DNA from 2 places in the Paenibacillus sp. FSL H7-0690 genome. Region 2 is predicted to be linked to the other one. Evidence: riboswitches for the same ligand, from Rfam matches in the RefSeq annotation. Region 2 holds a riboswitch; the other holds the start of a gene.
What was found. Region 2 has a riboswitch for glycine ahead of gcvT (glycine cleavage system aminomethyltransferase GcvT). Riboswitches for the same ligand answer to the same signal wherever they lie in the genome.

Region 1 (3,426 bases), 440 kb from region 2:
CTGCCACAAACATAGAATCCTCCATTGTTGCCCTTGAATCATTTGACTATACTGATTATATTGATAACGATTATCAGTATCATTTTGATCAAGAGGGAGATTCATTCATGTTTAAACATTCAAGGCCTACGCTGGCATCGGTATTGCTGTTAAGCTTCATTTTGGTACTGAGCGCATGTGGTACAAACGGTGCTACGGAGAATGCTGCCTCACAGCAGCCGAAGACCAAAATCGTTAAAACGGTTAACGGTGAGGTGGAGATCCCCCTTCATCCCAAAAGAATTGTTGCAGGTGAATATCTCGGCAGCTTAATTGCGCTTGGCATTACACCTATCGGAACCTCCGAACATCATATTAAAAATCCATATTTTCAGGAGTATTTGAAAGACGTTGAGAATATAGGGGACGGAAATGGAAATGTAGAGAAAATTCTGTCGCTTAATCCCGATTTGATTATTATGGATGATTTCTATCCTGAGCTAAATGAGCAGATGTCAAAAATCGCACCTACGGTCGTTATTCCATACGCTTCCTTAAAAACGGTACATGAGGAAGTGGGTTATTTCGGTGAGCTGCTTAGTGAAGAAGATAAGGCCAAAACCTGGCTTGCAGACTATGACAGCCGTATGGCCAATGCCAAGGAGAGCGTATTGAAGGTTGTGCCTGCAGATAGCACATTTTCCATTATTGAATGGTCTGAAAACAGCTTGATGGCCGTCGGAACAGACTTCGGCAAAGGTGGACAACCAATCTATAATGGATTGGGATTTAAGCCTCCTGCGGATATCGCCGCCGAAATGGCCGATCCGGGCTGGGCTTCATTCTCTGCTGAGGTCTTACCAAAGTATGCCGGTGACTATATTATTCTTACCTCCGACTCGAAAAAGCTGGATGAACTTAAAGCCGACCCGATCTGGGGCGCACTGCCAGCAGTCAAAAATGATCACGTATTTCTTTGGACAAGCGATCGCTCCGGCTACTGGGACCCAATAGCTATTCTGAGTCAGACAGAAGAGTTGGCGGCTTGGCTGACAAGCCACTAATAGAGTGTGTTTCAAAACATAAAGGGGCTGTCTCAGGAGTAGAATTCTACAATGAGATAGCCCTTTTTTCATATTAACCATCAGCCAATCTTGATCTGTTGGTTGCGATGTTTCCGAAGCAATGCGTGATATTCGCGTATTTCGCAGTTGAAATAAAGCGGTAATTAATGTTATTGACAAAATATTTGACAATGATTAGTATTGAAAAATATTAAAAATGAAGTTAGCGGCATAACAATTAAATAATTCGCAAGCTATGATTGCTATGGATCACACTATAGCAGGAGCAGCTTCTGGAGAGACCGTGGGGGATTCCCCCGGCGCCGAAGGGTTCACAATCTCAGGCAAAAGGACAGAAGAGTACTAGATAATTCATTTGTTATTCTGATCATCGTCAGAATAAAGGAATGTATTTTATTTATTATTCTTAGACCTAAGAGATTGGAGCGTATCCAATCTCTTTTTTGTTATCATTTTTACTTGTACATTTTTTCACATAAGGGGGAGTTTGAAATGGCAGCACAAGAATTAAAGAGAGATTTAGAGAATCGGCATGTTCAGCTCATTGCGATTGGTGGAACCATCGGTACCGGATTATTTTTAGGATCAGGTAAAGCTATACAGCTGGCAGGACCATCGATCATTTTTGCTTATTTAATCGTGGGTATCGCTATTTTTTTTGTGATGAGGGCATTAGGAGAACTTCTGTTGTCTAAAGCAGGTTATCAATCTTTTACAGACATTGCCGAAGACTATCTTGGACCGCGGGCGGCGTTTGTAACCGGATGGACCTATTGGTTTTGTTGGATCATGACGGCTATGGCCGATATTATAGCTGTTGGGGTCTATGTACAATATTGGTTTGATATCCCGCAATGGATACCCGCAGTCATTTGTTTAATTATTTTATTAGGACTCAATTTATTAACGGTAAAAAGCTTTGGCGAATTGGAATTTTGGTTTGCTTTAATTAAGGTAATCACTATTCTCGCATTGATTGCTATCGGGGTAGTCTTACTGGTGATTGGATTCAAAACAACTACCGGAACCGTTGCGCTCAGTAATATTTGGGCACATGGGGGAGTATTTCCAAACGGCATTTCAGGGTTCCTACTTTCATTTCAAATGGTTGTGTTTGCTTTTGTGGGTGTGGAATTGGTTGGCGTATCGGCAGCAGAGACCTCCAATCCAGAAAAAACTATCCCATCGGCGATTAATAAAATACCTTTACGAATTCTATTTTTCTACGTGGGTGCTATTATTGCCTTATTATGCATCAATGCTTGGACAGAACTAAACCCGGCAGAAAGTCCTTTTGTTAAAACATTTAGTTTAGTGGGGATTCCGATTGCCGCGGGGGTTATTAACTTCGTTGTATTAACTTCAGCTGCGTCCGCTTGTAATAGCGGGATGTTCTCAACAAGCCGGATTCTATACAATCTAAGCAGAAATGACCAGGCTCCAGCCAACTTTGCAAAGCTTAATAAAAATCATGTACCAAGTAATGCTTTATTCATATCCACGCTTGTCTTATCTGTAGGCGCTTTGTTGAGTAAGCTGATTCCGGAGACGGCTTTTGGCATCGTGACAACAATTAGTGCCATTTGTTTCATCTGGGTTTGGGGCGTCGTTCTAATTTGCCATTTGCGATATAAAAAGACGAAGCCGGAATTGCAGGCCAAATCAAAATTCAAAGCACCGTTTACACCCTTTGTGAATTATGTTGTTCTAGCTTTGTTTGCAATCATACTCATAATTATGCTATTTGCTGATGAAACTCGTCCGGCCTTATTGTTGACGCCTTTATGGTTTATATTATTATTTGTTTTGTATTCGATAAATAGAAGAAAGAGGGAAAGAATAACGCCTGATCCAAGAGCACGTCTCGAAGGTATTCGGACTAACACGGAGATCCGGCATGATTAGTCGATGAGGGTGCTTGCTGATATTACAGTTGGATAGGCAGACATAGAAATCCACCACCGCATACGGTGGTGGATTTTCTCATTAATGTGGTCGATGCTCTAGAGCGTCTTTCCCAATGTACGCATAAAAGCTTCTATATTGTCGGTTAGAAATCCACTATTCTTAAATCCTGCTTGGGTAATCATATCCTTGATATCTCCCACAAACCCACTCAGGCTGGCAGTGGAAGCATTTTGGAATCTGTTCTCACTGGGGATATTGCCAATTTGTTTTGTTAAATCCTCTTTGTATTCCTGTATCCAATCCTTACGAGTTGCTGCATTTTTGGCGAAGCTTAGTAAGATGCTACTCCAGTCTTTCCCGTTCGCAACAGCTTCCTGTAGCTTTTCCAGCGTTTTTGGCTCAAATTTCTTCATCATATAGTTTAAATCCATATAATCATCTGGAGCTCCAACCG
Region 2 (3,426 bases):
AGTCACCAGCCCTTCCTGCTCTTCAGCAGTTGTCTGGCTTATTCAAAGATATCGGAGCAACGATCAGCATTGAAGGACATACGGATAATACACCAGTGACATCAGCTTCACGTTATAACGACAATTGGGAGCTATCGGGTGCTCGTGCGCTTTCTGTGCTGCGCTTTTTCTTAGATAATGAAGGACTGAACCCGGACACTTTTCAATATGCAGGTTATGCCGATACCCGACCAACAGCAGATAATACTACGGTAGCAGGCAAACAGAAAAATCGACGCGTAGAGATCATTGTACTTCGACAGCTTCAAGAGGTGGAATAAAATATAGTTGCTTGCGCTCAGAGCTAAGTTCGGCGGCAGGGGCCTTTGCAATTACCACATTGAGCTTACAAGGGGCTTCATCCAATTTAATTAGGGAAAACCTCCCTGATTATTCACTTATTATCGTATCCAATCGCGGAATGAGGGAATTTCTCCCTGATTATTACTCTTTTTAGTCTGAAATAGTGGTTTTACCGAGATGATTAGGGAGGAATTTCCTAAAACCCTAACTCTCACGCTATAATCGTCTAAAATGAGGGAGGTTTTCCCTAATTCCATACTCCACTAGACCCTCAAACCACTCGATTGGGTTTACGAATACTCGCACAATTCACATAAGAAACACAAACAGCAAGTCCCCGAATCACAGAAACTTGCTGCTAAAAATATCACACTTGATCAGACTATTTTCCGTCCCCGATTTCCAATTATTCAGCAACTAACGCGCTATAACCAGCTGCATCTAACAGACCTTTTACAGCATCAGCATACTCTCCATCAACTTCAATCTCAAAAATCCAACCCCCGCCATACGGCTGATCATTGATAAGCTCCGGACTAGCTTCTAATCCATCATTCACCTTGGTAACCGTCCCAGAGACGGGCGAATACAACTCCGATACCGTCTTAACGGATTCGATACTGCCTACGCTGTCACCGGCCGAAATGGTCGATCCTACCTCAGGAAACTCAACAAATACGATGTCGCCTAATAAATGCTGAGCATGGTCCGTAATCCCAACACGTACTACTCGTCCTTCTACTTGCTGTGCCCATTCATGCTCTTCGCTGTAAAGAAGGTTGTCTAATACTTCACTCATTTCAAGCCGCCTCATTTCCAATTTGGAGTTCTAAATTTAGTTATAGCCTAAGTTATCCCGGCTCACAATGTCAATATTACTAACAGGAAATTTAAATTTGTCATTTTTTCGACGTTTTCTTGTTGACAGCGCCCGACTATACCCGTTTAATGGAGACATACAAGAAGAAATGACGTTGTAGTCTTTTTATAGACAATAACCGTTTCTCGAAGAAATATAATTGCGGATGATGGCATAGGGAGAGACTGTCTCACTTGAAGACGGCGCCGAAGGAGTAAGCCCTAACAGGGGTGAATCTCTCAGGCAAAAGGACCTTTGTCGGACGTATCTCTGGAGAGCATCAGACGCAAGGCTAGATGCGTCAGATCACCAACGGGGAAACCTGCAAGCTAGTTACGGCAGGGTAACTCTCAGGTACAAAGGACAGAGCAGAAAGCGATTTGTGCATTTATGCATGATTGCTTCTGCCTGTCCTTTTTTCGTATGTAATCAGATCAAGGGGAGTGACGACATGGATGCTTTGAGAAGAACACCTTTTTATGATCTCTATTCCGCTTATGCGGAGTCCAGGTGCATTGACTTCGGTGGCTGGGAGCTGCCAGTCCAGTTTACAGGTATTGTAAAAGAGCATGAAGCCGTTCGCCAGCAGGCTGGGCTGTTCGATGTCTCGCATATGGGTGAATTCATGGTGATTGGGAGCGGTGCAGAAGCCTTTTTGCAAAAAATGACAACCAATGATGTCAGCCGCCTCACGGATGGTGCGGCACAATATACGCTGCTCTGTTATCCAAATGGCGGAGTTGTCGATGATCTACTCGTGTATCGCCTTAGTGAAGGTCGTTATATGCTAGTCGTAAATGCCTCCAACATCGACAAGGACTTCCAGTGGCTGCAAGAGCATTTGACCTCTGAATTCGGCGAAGTCACACTCACTAATGTCTCTGACGAGACGCTTTTGCTCGCCTTGCAGGGTCCTCTGGCAGAGACCATTCTCACGGAAGTTACTGATGCTCCTATTTCAGTACTCAAGCCTTTCCATTTCATTGAACGCGCCACCGTTTGCGGTGTAGAGGTACTTATCTCCCGTACGGGTTATACCGGTGAAGATGGCTTCGAGATCTACGCTCCGCTGGAAGGTGCAGAAACGTTATGGAATGGACTGCTTGCAGCAGGTGCGCCCCACGGATTAACACCTGCTGGACTGGGTGCACGGGATACCCTGCGTTTTGAGGCAAAATTACCATTGTACGGTCAGGAGCTATCCGCTGACATCACCCCGCTTGAAGCAGGAGTACAGTTCTTCGTGAAGCTGGACAAAATAGACTTTATCGGACGCGATGCACTAATACAGCAAAAAGAAACTGGGATTCCCCGTCGCCTTGTCGGCCTAGAAATGATTGATCGAGGCATTCCACGCTCCCATTATCCTGTTTGGGCAGATGGGGTTAAGATTGGTGAGGTCACAACCGGAACGCAGTCCCCTACGCTGAAACGTAACCTGGGGTTGGCTTTGATTGATGCTGCTTACAGTGAAATAGGCACAGAGGTTTACGTGGAGATACGCGGTAAGCAGCTTAAGGCTGTAGTGATTAAGGCCCCTTTTTACAAGTATAAACGCCTTTAGCGTCCATATAAGGACGGTGAGCTTTTAAGCGAGAAATAGAAGGATAAAGTATAGCGTGAAAATTGTACTTTCTTATATTTTAAAAAAGCCAAGGAGTGAAACCTTAATGAAGCACCGTTATCTGCCCATGACAGAACAGGACCGCGTAGAGATGATGGAGGCCGTCGGGATTCAGTCTATAGATGAGCTGTTCTCCGATATTCCTGAAGCGGTACGTTACCAAGGCACTATGCCGATGTCTGAACCACTCGATGAATACGCCCTGCTGCGCCACATGAAAGGTTTGGCTGACCAAAATGCCGACTTTGATTCTCACGCCAGCTTCCTCGGCGCCGGATTATACGATCATCACATCCCTGTGGTCATCAACCATGTCATTTCCCGTTCTGAATTCTACACTGCCTACACTCCTTATCAACCGGAGATCAGCCAAGGTGAGCTGCAAGCGATCTTCGAATTCCAATCCTACATTTGCGAACTAACCGGTATGAAAGTTGCCAATGCCAGTATGTATGATGGCGCTACAGCTTTATCCGAAGCAGCGGTTCTCGCGGCTGGTGCTACCAAACGCAAAAAATTAATCGTCTCCCGTACCGTTCATCCTGAGGCTCGCCAAGTGCTACGTACTTCGGCTAATGCTTGGGGTCTGGAGGTGGTGGAG

Region 1: linked by a shared signal. The riboswitch ahead of MHI32_RS30010 (amino acid permease) and the one ahead of gcvT (glycine cleavage system aminomethyltransferase GcvT) in region 2 are both predicted to bind glycine.

The regions. Positions count from the first base shown of each region.
Region 1 is NZ_CP150281.1:6,813,508-6,816,933, reverse strand. It holds gene MHI32_RS30015 (ABC transporter substrate-binding protein) at 1-1,043, shown strand, start outside; glycine riboswitch at 1,327-1,409, shown strand; gene MHI32_RS30010 (amino acid permease) at 1,557-2,969, shown strand; gene MHI32_RS30005 (hypothetical protein) at 3,068-3,426, opposite strand, start outside.
Region 2 is NZ_CP150281.1:6,369,762-6,373,187, forward strand. It holds gene MHI32_RS28125 (flagellar motor protein MotB) at 1-320, shown strand, start outside; gene gcvH (glycine cleavage system protein GcvH) at 749-1,141, opposite strand; glycine riboswitch at 1,368-1,466, shown strand; gene gcvT (glycine cleavage system aminomethyltransferase GcvT) at 1,653-2,765, shown strand; gene gcvPA (aminomethyl-transferring glycine dehydrogenase subunit GcvPA) at 2,872-3,426, shown strand, end outside.